2 linked regions of the Rhodopseudomonas palustris genome follow. The protein of the gene in region 1 interacts with the protein of each later gene in a pairwise test. Links are inferred from orthologs where the notes say so. Each region holds a gene or a part of one and is shown in the gene's direction. Other genes may lie near its edges. The genes, in order: gyrA and gyrB.

Region 1 (7,228 bases):
CGAACCGGCGTCCGAATTTGATCTTCCTCGACATCTGGCTGCAGGGCAGCAAGCTCGACGGCTTGCAGTTGCTCGAGCAGATCAAGAAGGAGCACGCCGAGGTGCCGGTGGTGATGATCTCCGGCCACGGCAATATCGAAACCGCGGTGGCGGCGATCAAACGCGGCGCCTACGACTTCATCGAGAAGCCGTTCAAGTCCGACCGCCTGATCCTGGTTGCGACGCGCGCGCTGGAGACCTCGCGGCTGAAGCGTGAGGTTCGCGAACTGAAGCAGCAGGCGCCGTCGGCCTCGACGCTGATGGGCCGCTCGGCCTGCATGAACCAGTTGCGCCAGACCATCGAGCGCGCCGCCAAGGCCAACAGCCGCATCCTGATCGTCGGGCCGTCGGGATCGGGCAAGGAGCTCGCGGCGCGCACGCTGCACAACGCCTCCGGTCGCGCCGAGGGACCGTTCGTGGTGATCAACGCCGCCGCGATCACGCCGGAGCGGATGGAGGTCGAACTGTTCGGCATCGAGCCGAACGGCGAGCACGCGCGCAAGGCGGGGGCGCTGGAAGAGGCCCATGGCGGCACGCTGTTCATCGACGAAATCGCCGACATGCCGCGCGAGACCCAGAACAAGATCCTACGGGTGCTGGTGGAGCAGACCTTCCAGCGTTCCGGCGGCACCGCCAAGATCAATGTCGACGTGCGCATCATCTCGTCGACCGCGCGCAACCTCGAAGACGAGATCGCCGAAGGCAGGTTCCGCGAGGATCTGTATCACCGGCTGTCGGTGGTGCCGATCCGGGTGCCGCCGCTGTCGGAGCGGCGCGAGGACATTCCGGAATTGATCGAGTATTTCATGGAGCAGATCTCGGCGGCGACCGGCCTGCCGAAGCGTCAGATCGGGCAGGACGCGATGGCGGTGCTGCAGTCTCATGTCTGGCCGGGCAATGTCCGCCAGCTCCGCAACAACGTCGAGCGGGTGATGATCCTGGCCGGCGGCGGGCCGGATTCGGTGATCACCGCCGACATGCTGCCGCAGGACGTCGGCTCGATGGTGCCGACGATGCCGACCGGCAACAACGGCGAGCACATCATGGGGCTGCCGCTGCGCGAGGCGCGCGAAGTGTTCGAGCGCGACTATCTGATCGCGCAGATCAGCCGGTTCTCCGGCAACATCTCGCGCACCGCCGAATTCGTCGGGATGGAGCGCTCGGCGCTGCATCGCAAGCTCAAGGCGCTCGGCGTCGGCTGAGCGTCGCTTCACCTGAACTCATCACCGGAACTGCCCGATGTCGCGCATCGCCTATGTGAACGGCCGCTATCAGGACATGCGCGACGCCAGCGTGAGCATCGAGGACCGCGGCTATCAGTTCGCCGACGGCGTCTACGAGGTCTGCGAGGTCCGCGGCGGCAAGCTGGTCGACATGCCGCGGCACCTGACGCGGCTGCAGCGATCCCTCGGCGAGTTGCGGATCGCGCTGCCGATGCCGCTGTCGTCGCTGGCGGTGATCCTGCACGAGGTGGTGCGGCGCAATCGCGTGCGCTTCGGCATCGTCTATCTGCAGATCAGCCGCGGCGTGGCGCGGCGCGATCACGGCTTTCCGGTGAAAGCGGTGAAGCCGAGCGTGGTGGTGACGGCGCGCACGATCGATCCGGCCAGGGGCGAGGACAATGCGGCGCGCGGCATCAAGGTGATCACCGTGCCGGAGAATCGCTGGCCGCGGGTCGACATCAAATCGACGGCGCTGCTGCCGAACGTGCTGGCCAAGCAGGCGGCGCGCGAAGCCGGCGCCTACGAAGCCTGGTATGTCGACGGCGACGGCTTCGTCACCGAAGGCTCGTCGAGCAACGCCTGGATCGTCACCAAAGAGGGGCGAGTGGTGACGCGTCCGGACAGCTCGGGCATCCTGTCGGGCATCACCCGGGGCGTGCTGATCGAGGCACTGGAGGCGCTGCAGATCCGGTTCGAGGAGCGTCCGTTCACGCCCGCCGAAGCGGCGGATGCGGCGGAGGCCTTCGTCACTGCGGCGAGCATGATCGTGATGCCGGTGGTCGCGATCGACGGCCATGCGATCGGAAGTGGCACGCCGGGCCCGGTTGCCCGCCGCCTGCGCGAGCAGTTTCACCGATTTGCGGCCTTTTCCTGAATTTTGTGTCCCGCTCGGCACGGCGTCCGATTTAGCTGCTTGCCTAACAAGCACGCGTGCCGTCTAATCTCCCTGTCAGTCTCCGGAGGGGGATCTCAGGGAGGCTGACAACCGAGGCGAAGCTCCGCTAGAGAGACGCGCCGCGGCAAAAAAAGACAATTCCAATTGCGGGAATAAAAATGGCGGCAGACCGCGCACAAAACCTACAAGACACCTTCCTGAACCACGTTCGAAAGACGAAGACTCCTTTGACGATTTTCCTGGTGAACGGGGTCAAATTGCAAGGCATTGTCACTTGGTTCGATAATTTTTGCCTGTTGTTGCGGCGCGATGGTCATTCGCAGCTGGTCTACAAGCATGCGATTTCGACGATCATGCCGGGTGCGCCGATCCAGTTGTTCGAAGGCGGCGAGGATTCACCAGCTTGAGATGGTGCTGATTGGAACCCCGGAGCTTTGACGGGGGCGCCGACCGTCCGCGGTCGGCAGCAGACGGCCAAACCGGGCGTGTGATCGTCGTCGGGCCGTATCTGCGTGTCCGCAAGACCGATCCGGATGCCGGCGGCATCCTTGCGGTGCGCGACAGCGACGCCCGCCTCGACGAGGCGGCGGGGCTTGCGCGCGCCATCGATCTGGAAGTCGCCGAGGCGGTGCTGACGCCGATCAGTCAGATCCGCCCGGCGACCTATCTCGGCAAGGGCAAGGTCGAGGAGATCGTCGGCGTGATCGCCGCGCACGAGGCCGACCTCGTGGTGATGGATTGCGCGCTGTCGCCGATCCAGCAGCGCAATCTGGAGAAGGCCTGGAACGTCAAGGTGCTCGACCGCACCGGGTTGATCCTGGAAATCTTCGGCCGCCGCGCCAAGACCAAGGAAGGCTCGCTGCAGGTCGAACTCGCGCATCTCAACTATCAGCGCTCGCGGCTGGTGCGGTCGTGGACCCATCTCGAGCGCCAGCGCGGCGGCTTCGGCTTCATGGGCGGCCCAGGCGAAACCCAGATCGAGGCCGACCGCCGCCTGATCGGCGACCGCATCTCCCGGCTCGAAAACGAGCTGAAGAAGGTGCAGGCGACGCGTCGGCTGCATCGCGCCGGCCGCCAGCGCGTGCCGTATCGCGTCGTGGCACTCGTCGGCTACACCAATGCCGGCAAGTCGACGCTGTTCAACCGGCTGACCCGCGCCGACGTGCAGGCCGCCGACATGCTGTTCGCGACGCTGGACCCGACGCTGCGTGCCTTGACTTTGCCGCATGGCGGCAAAGCGATGCTGTCCGACACCGTCGGCTTCATTTCCAACCTCCCGACCCAACTCGTCGCGGCGTTTCGGGCGACGCTGGAGGAGGTGCTGGAAGCCGATCTGATCCTGCACGTCCGCGACATCTCGCATGAAGACGCCGAAGCGCAGGAGCGCGACGTCGGCGCTGTGCTGCGCCAGCTCGGCGTCGAGGCCGACGGCGGGCGCATTCTCGAAATCTGGAACAAGATCGACCGCTTCGAGCCCGAACAGCGCGAAGAGCTGGAGAACGTCGCGTCGCGGCGTTCGCCCGATCATCCGTGTTTCCTGGTGTCGGCGGTGAGCGGCGAGGGCGTCGACGAACTGCTGCTGGCGATCGAGCAGCGGCTGGCGGCGTGGCGATCGGTGCTCGATCTGAGCGTCGACGCGGCCGACGGCGCCGGCGTGAGCTGGCTGCATCGCAACGCCGAGGTGCTGTCCAAGGAGCTGCACGACGGCCGTTACGCCATGACGGTGCGGGTCGACGAGACCAAGCGCGACGCCGTGATCGAGCGCTTCGGCGCGGTGCTGCGCGAGGACTGATTTCGCTGCGGCGCCGGCATTGCGGGCCGCTTTGCGGCGGCTCGCTGAGGCCTCCCCGAAACATCCGCTAAGTCATTGGAAAATCGGCGGGAAAAAGCAGCGAAAACGGCTGCGCAAGGGTGGCTTGCGCGACCTCGATGCGCTATATGATTCTGATCAGAATCTGACCGGAAATCACCCTTGTCCGACAAAGACGACGAGAAGCCCGGGGAGCCCAAGGCGCCCTCGGATATCCGCCCCGTATCCATTCTCGACGAGATGAAGCGCAGCTATCTCGATTACGCGATGAGCGTGATCGTGGCGCGTGCGCTGCCGGATGCGCGCGACGGATTGAAACCGGTCCATCGCCGGATTCTCTACGGCATGTACGAGAACGGCTTCGAGTGGAACAAGCCGTATCGCAAGTCGGCGCGCACCGTCGGCGACGTCATCGGTAAGTATCATCCGCACGGCGACCAGTCGGTCTACGACGCGATGGTGCGCATGGCGCAGGACTTCTCCATGCGCGTGCCGCTGATCGACGGTCAGGGCAATTTCGGCTCGGTCGACGGCGATGCGCCGGCCGCGATGCGATACACCGAATCGCGCCTGACCAAGATCGCGCAATTGCTGCTCGACGATCTCGACAAGGACACCGTCGACTATCAGGACAACTACGACGGCTCGTTCAACGAGCCGCAGGTTCTGCCGGCGAAGTTCCCGAACCTGCTGGTCAACGGCGCCGGCGGCATCGCCGTCGGCATGGCGACCAATATCCCGCCGCACAATCTCGGCGAGGTGATCGACGCCTGCATCGCGTTGATCGACGATCCGGCGCTGTCGATCGACGATCTGAACGTCATCATACCGGGTCCGGACTTCCCGACCGGCGGCATCATTCTCGGCCGCGCCGGCATTCGTCTCGCCTACCACACCGGCCGCGGTTCGATCGTGATGCGCGGCAAGGTCGAGATCGAGACCGTCCGCAAGGACCGCGAGGCGATCATCGTCTCGGAGATCCCGTACCAGGTGAACAAGGCCACTATGGTCGAGCGCATCGCCGATCTGGTGCGCGAGAAGAAGATCGAGGGCATCTCCGATCTGCGTGACGAATCCGACCGCGACGGTTTTCGCGTGGTGATCGAGCTGCGGCGGGACGCGGTGCCGGACGTGGTGCTGAACCAGCTCTACCGCTTCACGCCGCTGCAGACCAATTTCGGCGCCAACATGGTGGCGCTCGACGCCGGCCGTCCGCAACTGATGAACCTCAAGGATCTGCTGACGCTGTTCGTCGCGTTCCGCGAGCAGGTGGTGACGCGGCGGACCAAATATCTGCTGAACAAGGCGCGCGACCGCGCCCACATCCTGGTCGGCCTCGCCATCGCGGTGGCGAATATCGACGAGATCATTCGCGTCATCCGCAATTCGCCCGATCCGAACACGGCGCGCGAAACCCTGATGTCGCGCGACTGGCCGGCGGCCGACGTCGCGGCGATGATCACGCTGATCGACGACCCGCGGCACAAGCTCAACGAAGACGGCACCGCGCGGCTGTCGTTCGAGCAGGCCAAGGCGATCCTCGATCTGCGGCTGCAGCGCCTGACGGCCCTGGGCCGCGAGGAGATCTCCGAAGAGCTCGACAAGCTCGCGCTCGAAATCGCCGATTATCTCGACATCCTGCGCTCGCGGGCGCGGGTGCAGACCATCGTCAAGGACGAACTGATCGCGGTGAAGACGGAATTCGCCACGCCGCGCAAGACCGTGATCATCGAGCAGGAAGGCGAGGTCGAAGACGAGGACCTGATCCAGCGCGAAGACATGGTGGTGACGGTGTCGCACGCCGGCTACGTCAAGCGCGTGCCGCTGTCGACCTACCGGGCGCAACGCCGCGGCGGCAAGGGCCGCTCCGGCATGGCGACCCGCGAGGAGGATTTCGTCTCGCGGCTGTTCGTCGCCTCGACGCACACGCCGGTTCTGTTCTTCTCGTCGCGCGGCCAGGTCTACAAGGAGAAGGTGTGGCGGCTGCCGATCGCGCCGCCGAACGGCCGCGGCAAGGCGCTGATCAACATCCTGCCGCTGGAGCAGGGCGAACGCATCACCACGATCATGCCGCTGCCGGAGGACGAGCAGTCCTGGGCCGCGCTCGACGTGATGTTCGCGACCACCGGCGGCAATGTCCGCCGCAACAAGCTGTCCGACTTCGTCGACGTGCGTCGGTCCGGCATCATCGCGATGAAGCTCGACGACGGCGAGGCGATCGTCGACGTGCAGATCTGCACCGAGCGCGACGACGTGCTGCTGACAACTGCCAATGGTCAGTGCATTCGATTTCCTGTCTCGGACCAAAGAGACGGCAAGGAATTCGGTGTCCGAGTCTTCCAAGGTCGTTCATCCATGGGCGTGCGCGGCATTGCTCTAGCGCCCGAGGACAAGGTGATCTCGCTTAGCATCCTGCGCCATCTCGACGCCAACTCGGACGAGCGCGCGGCCTATCTGCGCCGCGCCAATGCGGTGCGCCGCGGCGGCGTCGAGGAGCGGGCGGCGGTGGAGGACGAGTCCGCAATCGTCGAGGGCGAGGAGGCCTCGGTCGGAGCGATCGAACTCGGCGAGCAGCGCTATGTGGCGATGTCGGCGTCCGAGCAGTTCGTGCTGACGATCTCGGAGAACGGCTACGGCAAGCGGACCTCGTCGTTCGAGTACCGCACCACCGGCCGCGGCGGCAAAGGCATCGTCGCGATGTCGGTCAACAACCGCAACGGCAAGCTGGTGGCGTCGTTCCCGGTGGAGGATTCGGACCAGATCATGCTGGTGACCGACAACGGCCAATTGATCCGCTGCCCGGTCGAAGGCATCCGCGTCGCAGGCCGCTCGACCCAGGGCGTGATCGTGTTCGACACCGCCGACGACGAGAAGGTGGTGTCGGTCGAGCACATCCCCGAGGCGGAAGAGACCGACAACGGCAACGGCGGCTGATCGGCCGCCGTAAGGCCAAGCAAAGCACGAATCGAAAGGCCCCCGGCGGGCACACCGAGGGCCTTCGAAGAGCGCCCCTGGAGGGATGGCGCTTGGGTGGTTCGTCAGCTAACGCACGAGCCTCACGGACGTTCCGCAGTCACAAGACGGGCTTCGCGGACCGGGGCGGTGCGGGCGGCCGCGTTGCGCAGGCAGGACGGCTCGAAATTCGGCCAGGCCTGTTCCGAACAGCTGGTTCCGAGCGGGCGGATGTCGAGCCGGTCGCCCTTTGCGAGCGCGACCGGAACGCTGGCTTCCACGCGCGGCGCAAAACCCGGGAGAAGGGTG
Region 2 (7,048 bases), 3.2 Mb from region 1 along the record:
GCCGCCGGCGAGATGTCGCACGCGTTCTCGCTCACCGCTTCCGACGTCAAGCGGCTGATCGACCGGACCCAATTCGCGATCTCCACCGAGGAGACCCGCTACTATCTCAACGGCATCTATCTGCACACCGCGGGCTCGGCCAAGGAGGCCAGGCTGCGCGCGGTCGCGACCGACGGCCATCGCCTGGCGCAGGTCGATCTGGAGCAGCCCGCCGGCGCGGCCGGGATGCCGGGCGTGATCGTGCCGCGCAAGACCGTCGGCGAAGTGCAGCGGCTGATCGAGGACAACGACGCCGAGATCGGCCTCGAACTGTCGGTCGGCAAGATCCGCTTCACCATCGGCAATGTGGTGCTGACCTCGAAACTGATCGACGGCACCTTCCCGGACTACGGCCGCGTGATTCCGCAGAACAACGACAAGGAGCTGGTGGTCGACAAGAAGGACTTCGAGGCCGCGGTGGATCGCGTCTCGACGATTTCCTCCGAGCGCGGTCGCGCCGTGAAGCTGGCCCTGAGCGCCGGACGGCTGGTGCTCTCGGTGACCAATCCGGATTCCGGCAGCGCCACCGAAGAGCTCGAAGTCGAATACGCCTCCGACCCGCTCGATATCGGCTTCAATTCACGCTATCTGCTCGACATCGCCGCCCAGATCGAAGGCGAAGTCGCAGTGCTGCGCCTCGCCGACCCCGGCTCGCCGACCCTGATCCAGGACCGCGACAAGAAGAACGCGCTGTACGTGCTGATGCCGATGCGGGTGTAGGGCCACGGGATCGCGCCGCGCGTCGAACCTCGTCGATTGAGCACAACTTGTCATTGCCGGGCTTGACCCAAACCCGAGCAAGCGGGTTTGATACCCTCTCCCCTTGTGGGAGAGGGTGGCTTCGCGAAGCGAAGCCGGGTGAGGGGTCATGCCGCAGCGCCCGCGTCACGTTCCAACCCCAGCGAGACTCCGTGCCTTCGCCAAGACGATGCGGCACGCGCCCACTGATGCGGAATCCGCGATGTGGAAGTTGCTGCGCGATCGCCGTTTCGCCCAGCTGAAATTTCGTCGGCAGGTTCCGTTCCAGAACTACATTCTCGACTTCGTCTGCTTCGAGCAGCGCCTGGTGATCGAGATCGACGGCAGTCAGCATGCAGAGCAATCGCGCGACCAGATTCGCGATGCCACGCTCCGCGCTGCGGGCTTTCGCGTGCTGCGCTACTGGAACAACGACGTGCTGCAGCGTCGCACAGCGGTGCTTGAAGATATCCTTGCGAAGCTTTCCGAAACGGACGAATAACCCCTCACCCGGCGCCTCACTTCGTTCGGCGCCACCCTCTCCCACAAGGGGAGAGGGTCACTCGGCGCTGTTCTCGCTGTAATCACATGACCGCCTCCCGCATCACCCGGCTGACGTTGACGCACTTCCGCAATTATCGGGCGGCGGGGCTGACGACGCGTGGGGAGCGGGTGGTGCTGGTCGGCGCCAACGGGGCCGGCAAGACCAATTGCCTCGAGGCGATCTCGTTTCTGTCGCCGGGGCGCGGGTTGCGGCGGGCGACGCTCGACGACGTCGCCGACAACGAGGGCGACGGCTCCTGGGCGGTGGCGGCCGAGGTCGAGGGCGCGCTCGGGCTCGCCACGCTCGGCACCGGCATCGATCCGCCGCGCGCCGACGCGCCCACGGCACGGCGCTGCCGGATCGACCGCGAGCCGGTCGGCTCCGCCACCGCGTTCGGCGATCACTTACGCATGGTGTGGCTGACGCCGGCGATGGACGGGCTGTTCATGGGCGCGGCCTCGGAACGGCGGCGGTTCTTCGATCGCCTGGTGCTGGCGATCGACAGCCAGCATTCGGGCCGGGTCTCGGCGCTCGACCGCAGCCTGCGGTCGCGCAACCGGCTGCTCGAGGATTATCGCAACGCGGATTCGCACTGGCTCGATGCGATCGAGCGCGAAACCGCCGAACTCGCCGTGGCGGTCGCGGCGATGCGCGGCCAGACCGCGATGCGCCTCGCCGCGATGCTCGACGCCCGCGGCGCGGCCTCGGCGTTCCCGTCGGCGAAGATCATGCTCGACGGCTGGATGGAGGGCGCGCTGCTGACCGAGCCCGCCACGGCGGTGGAAGATCGCTACCGCACCATCCTGCGCGAGGGCCGCCCGCGCGACGCCGCCGCCGGCCGCACCCTCGACGGCCCGCATCTCACCGATCTCGACGTGCTGTACGCGCCGAAGGCGATGCCGGCGCGCGACGCCTCCACCGGCGAACAGAAGGCGCTGCTGATCGGCCTGGTGCTCGCCCATGCCCAGCTCGTCTCGGAGATGACCGGCATCACGCCGCTGCTGCTGCTCGACGAGGTGGTGGCGCATCTCGACCCGTCGCGGCGCGCCGCACTGTTCGAGGAACTGGCCCGGCTCGGCGCGCAGGTCTGGATGACCGGCGCCGACCCCGCGGCGTTCGCCGAGATCGGCCCCGGCGCCGAGATTTTCACCGTCGAGTCCGGCCGGATTTCACCCCGGCACTGAGCAGAAGCGATCGCGTCGAACGCGCCGGAACCGGCCCGGGCGCGCGGTCTGTCAGGGGTCTCCGAATCGGCCATTTCGGGGCTTGCCAAACCCACTAAAAATCCTATTTCTTCAATAACTTGCTGCATGCCACTTTGGGCTAGGCGCAACCCGTCTTTCATGGCACAAATGACGCCTCATCGCGCGGTCGCCCGCCGATTCGATTTTCATCCTTCAAAGGTTGTTGCATGACTGAACCCGCCCGGCAGCCGATCGCCGAAACCCCGTCTTCCGTTCCGGTCGAATACGGCGCGGAATCGATCCGGGTGCTGAAGGGGCTCGACGCCGTGCGCAAGCGGCCGGGCATGTATATCGGCGACACCGACGACGGGTCCGGCCTGCACCACATGGTGTACGAAGTCGTCGACAACGCCATCGACGAGGCGCTGGCAGGCCACGCCACCGCGGTCGAAGTCGTGCTCAACGCCGACGGCTCGGTGACGGTGCGCGACGACGGCCGCGGCATTCCGGTCGACATCCACAAGGGCGAAGGCATTTCGGCTGCCGAGGTCATCATGACCCAGCTCCACGCCGGCGGAAAATTCGATCAGAACTCCTACAAGGTCTCCGGCGGTCTGCACGGCGTCGGCGTCTCGGTGGTCAATGCGCTGTCGAGCAAGCTGATCCTGCGCGTCTGGCGGGGCGGCAAGGAGCACATCATCGAATTCGCCCATGGCGACGCGGTGGCGCCGCTCAGCGTGGTCGGCGACGCCAATGGCCGGCGCGGCACCGAGGTGACGTTTTTTGCATCGCCGGAAACCTTCACCCACATCGAATACGATTTCGCCACGCTGGAGCATCGCTTACGCGAACTCGCCTTCCTGAATTCCGGCGTCAACATCGTGCTGTCGGACATGCGCCACCCGGTCGAGAAGCGCGAGGAGATGCGCTACGAGGGCGGCGTCACCGAATTCGTCAAATATCTCGACCGCAACAAGAAGCCGATGGTGCCGGCGCCGATCGTGCTCGCCGCCGACCTCAACGGCATCGGCGTCGAGGCCGCATTGTGGTGGAACGAGACCTACCACGAGAACGTGCTGTGCTTCACCAACAACATCCCGCAGCGCGACGGTGGTACGCATCTGGCCGGCTTCCGCGCCGCGCTGACGCGCCAGGTCAACGGCTATGCGGATAGTAACGCCAAGAAGGAAAAGATCGCGCTGACCGGCGACGATTGCCGCGAGGGACTCACCGCGGTGCTGTCGGTGAAGGTGCCGGACCCGAAATTCTCGTCGCAGACCAAGGACAAGCTGGTGTCCTCGGAAGTCCGGCCGGTGGTCGAGAACGTCCTGAACGAAGCGCTCGCAGCCTGGTTCGAGGAACATCCCGCCGAAGCCAAGGTGATCGTCGGCAAGGTGATCGAAGCCGCCGCCGCCCGCGAAGCCGCGCGAAAAGCGCGCGAGCTGACGCGGCGCAAGGGCGCGCTGGATATCGCCTCGCTGCCCGGCAAGCTCGCCGACTGCCAGGAGCGCGATCCTTCCAAGTCCGAACTGTTCATCGTCGAGGGTGACTCCGCCGGCGGATCCGCCAAGCAGGGCCGCAACCGCGAATTCCAGGCCGTCTTGCCCCTCCGGGGCAAGATCTTGAACGTCGAGCGCGCGCGCTTCGACAAGATGCTCGGCTCCGAGCAGATCGGCACGCTGATCACCGCGCTCGGCACCGGCATCGGCCGCGACGATTTCGACATCGCCAAGCTGCGCTACCACAAGATCATCCTGATGACCGACGCCGACGTCGACGGCGCGCACATCCGTACGCTGCTCTTGACGTTCTTCTTCCGGCAGATGCCGGCGCTGATCGAGGGCGGCTTCCTCTACATCGCGCAGCCGCCGCTCTACAAGGTGACGCGCGGCAAGTCGGAGCAGTATCTCAAGGACGAGCGCGCGCTCGAGGAATATCTGATCGCGACCGGGCTCGACGATTGCGCCTTCAAGATCGCCTCCGGCGAAGTCCGCGGCGGCCGGGATCTGCTGGCGCTGGTCGAGGACGCCCGCGTCATCCGCCAGACGCTGCACAATCTGCACGGCCGCTACAATCGCTCGGTGGTCGAGCAGGCGGCGATCGCCGGCGTGCTCAACACCGAGATCAGCAAGGACACCGAAAAGGCGAACGCGGCCGCCGACTACATCGCCCGCCGGCTCGACGCGCTGGCCGACGAGGTCGAGCGCGGCTGGATCGGGCGCTTCGCCGAGGGCGAAGGCTTCCATTTCGAGCGCACCGTGCGCGGCGTCAAGGACGTCGCCATGATCGACGACGCGCTGCTCGGCTCCGCCGACGCCCGCAAGCTCGACGAATACGCCGCGGTGCTGCAGGAAGTCTATCCGCGCCCCGGCGTGCTGCGCCGCAAGGATGCGGAAACCGCGATCCACGGCCCGGTCAGCCTGTTCGAGGCGGTGACCGACGCCGGCCGCAAGGGCGTGGCGCTGCAGCGCTACAAAGGCCTCGGCGAGATGAACCCGAGCCAGCTCTGGGAAACCACGCTGGACACCAACGCCCGCTCGCTGCTGCAGGTGAGGGTGCGCGAGGTCGACGAAGCCGACGACATCTTCACCAAGCTGATGGGCGACGTCGTCGAACCCCGCCGCGAATTCATCCAGGAGAACTCGCTGCAGGCGACGGTGGACGTGTAGCGCGACGGCGCACCGGATCTCGGGCGTTAGAGCCGTTCCGTCCGATGGAATCAGCGCTGGCGTTCTGGGACTCTGACCACAGGCACAACCTCATGGTGAGGAGGCGCGAAGCGCCGTCTCGAACCATGCGCCGCCGGCCATCATGCGTCGCCCCATCCTTCGAGACGCCCGGCTTCGCCGGGCTCCTCAGGATGAGGAGTCAGTGCATCTGGCAAGGTCCATATCGCTTCATCAATCGATGAAACGCTCTAGACCAGCGAGGCGGACACCGGTTCGCGTCGAGGTTGCACGTCGAGACGACGATCTCGAGCCCGTTTCCGATTCGATCGGTGTCAGCTTCGATCGGGGTCAGCTCTCGGGGCCGCCGGCGGCGCTGTGAAAGTGGCCGTAGCTCGGAATCGACATTCTGCAGACGATGCCTTCGGGTCGAAAGTCCAGCGTGGCGGCGCCGTTGCCGAGGCTGCGCGAGATCAGCGTCTGACCGAAGCCGGACGATCCCGGCTTGGTCACCAGTGGCCCGTCGAACTCCTCCCATTCGATCATCAGCGCGCCGTCCTGCGCGAGACCCGTCCGGCGCACCGCGATCTTGCCGCCCGGCACCGACAGCGCGCCGTATTTCACCGCATTGGTGGTGAGTTCGTGAAACACCAGGCCGAGCGACACCGCGGTCTTGGCGTCCACCACGATATCGAGCCCGTCGGTCGCGATCCGGCCGCTCGACAGCGACGCGAACGGCGCCAGTTCTGCGCCGAGCACGTCCTTGACCTGCAGGTTCTGCCACGACGCATTCGACAGCAGCGTGTGGGTCGCGGCCAGCGCCTGGATCCGGCCGGAAAACGCTCTCTGAAAATCCTCGATGGTGCGCTCATAGGCGGCGGTGCGCGTGCAGATCGCCATCACCATCGCCAGCGTGTTCTTGACGCGGTGATCGAGCTCGCCCATCAGCAGCGCCTGGTGGCGCTCGGCGGCCTTGCGCTGCGACAGGTTGATCAGCGTGACCACGCAGCCCTGCGTCCGCTCGCCGGACACCATCAGCGGCGCGGCGCTGATCAGCACGTCGGTGATCGCGGCCGACGGCGATCGCACCGCGGCCTCCAGTCCCTGCACCGGCATGCCGGCGGTCGCCATCGAGACGATGTCGGCCCCGCTCATCAGTTCGGACGCTTCGGTGAAGGTCAGATCGATCGCCTCGGAGAAAGTTTTGCCGACCGGCGTCTCGGCGCAGATCCGGATCGCCGCGCCGTTGAGATGGGTGACGCGGCCGGCGCGGTCGCAGACGATCACCGCCTCGTTGGCGGAGGCGAGGATCGCGCGCGCCAGCCGCTCGGATTCCTTGGCGACGGCGGCCTGTTCGCGTTCGCTGATATCCGTGAAGGTGATCGCGGTGCCGTGCACGACGCCGAAATCCAGCGGCGAGCCGGCGAGCAGGATGCTGCGTTCGACATCGCCGGCGCGCAGATGGATCTCGGCCGACTGCCGCTCCTGCATCGCCTGCGCCAGCAGCCGGCGAAACTTGGCCTGGTTGACGGCGTCGAGCAGCCCGAGCAGCACGGGACCGGTCAACGAGCCCGGCGCCCGCCCGAGCAGGGCGCACAGCGCCTGATTGGCGTACAGCAACTGCCCGTCCGAATCGTACGCCGCGGCGCCGACATCCATCGCTTCCATGAAGGTGCGGTAGGACTGGCCGCCGCCTTCGAGCGTGAACACCTTCTCGCCGCCGCCGCCCTTGACGACCAGAGCGTCGATCTCGCCTTCGCGGATCGCCCGCAACGTGTCTTCGGCCTCTTCGAGCCTGGCTTCCAGCTCGTGCCTGCTCAGCGCTGCGACCGCCGAGCCCACCTTCAGGCCCCTTCGACCGACAGATGCACCAGGAC

What was found.
Region 2: the proteins of gyrA (region 1) and gyrB interact in binary tests that used the Escherichia coli proteins (3 or more experiments, as listed by UniProt). The link is inferred for Rhodopseudomonas palustris from one-to-one orthologs.

What each region holds. Positions count from the first base shown.
Region 1 is NZ_CP140155.1:1,214,528-1,221,755, forward strand. What follows is about bases 3,803-7,101. They hold gyrA (DNA gyrase subunit A), read left to right. Parts: upstream 3,803-4,129; coding sequence 4,130-6,901; downstream 6,902-7,101. Other genes in these bases: hflX (GTPase HflX), read left to right, coding at 3,803-3,949; SR870_RS05345 (hypothetical protein), read right to left, coding at 7,024-7,101. Also shown: SR870_RS05320 (sigma-54 dependent transcriptional regulator), read left to right, coding at 1-1,241; SR870_RS05325 (D-amino-acid transaminase), read left to right, coding at 1,279-2,136; RNA chaperone Hfq, read left to right, coding at 2,316-2,564; more of hflX, read left to right, coding at 2,576-3,802; more of SR870_RS05345, read right to left, coding at 7,102-7,228. UniProt on the Escherichia coli protein: A type II topoisomerase that negatively supercoils closed circular double-stranded (ds) DNA in an ATP-dependent manner to maintain chromosomes in an underwound state.
Region 2 is NZ_CP140155.1:4,416,091-4,423,138, reverse strand. Bases 2,335-5,453 are described here. They hold gyrB (DNA topoisomerase (ATP-hydrolyzing) subunit B), read left to right. Parts: upstream 2,335-2,732; coding sequence 2,733-5,174; downstream 5,175-5,453. Other genes in these bases: recF (DNA replication/repair protein RecF), read left to right, coding at 2,335-2,505. Outside these bases: dnaN (DNA polymerase III subunit beta), read left to right, coding at 1-759; SR870_RS20010 (endonuclease domain-containing protein), read left to right, coding at 908-1,279; more of recF, read left to right, coding at 1,366-2,334; SR870_RS19995 (HWE histidine kinase domain-containing protein), read right to left, coding at 5,523-7,013; SR870_RS19990 (circadian clock KaiB family protein), read right to left, coding at 7,016-7,048. UniProt on the Escherichia coli protein: DNA gyrase negatively supercoils closed circular double-stranded DNA in an ATP-dependent manner to maintain chromosomes in an underwound state.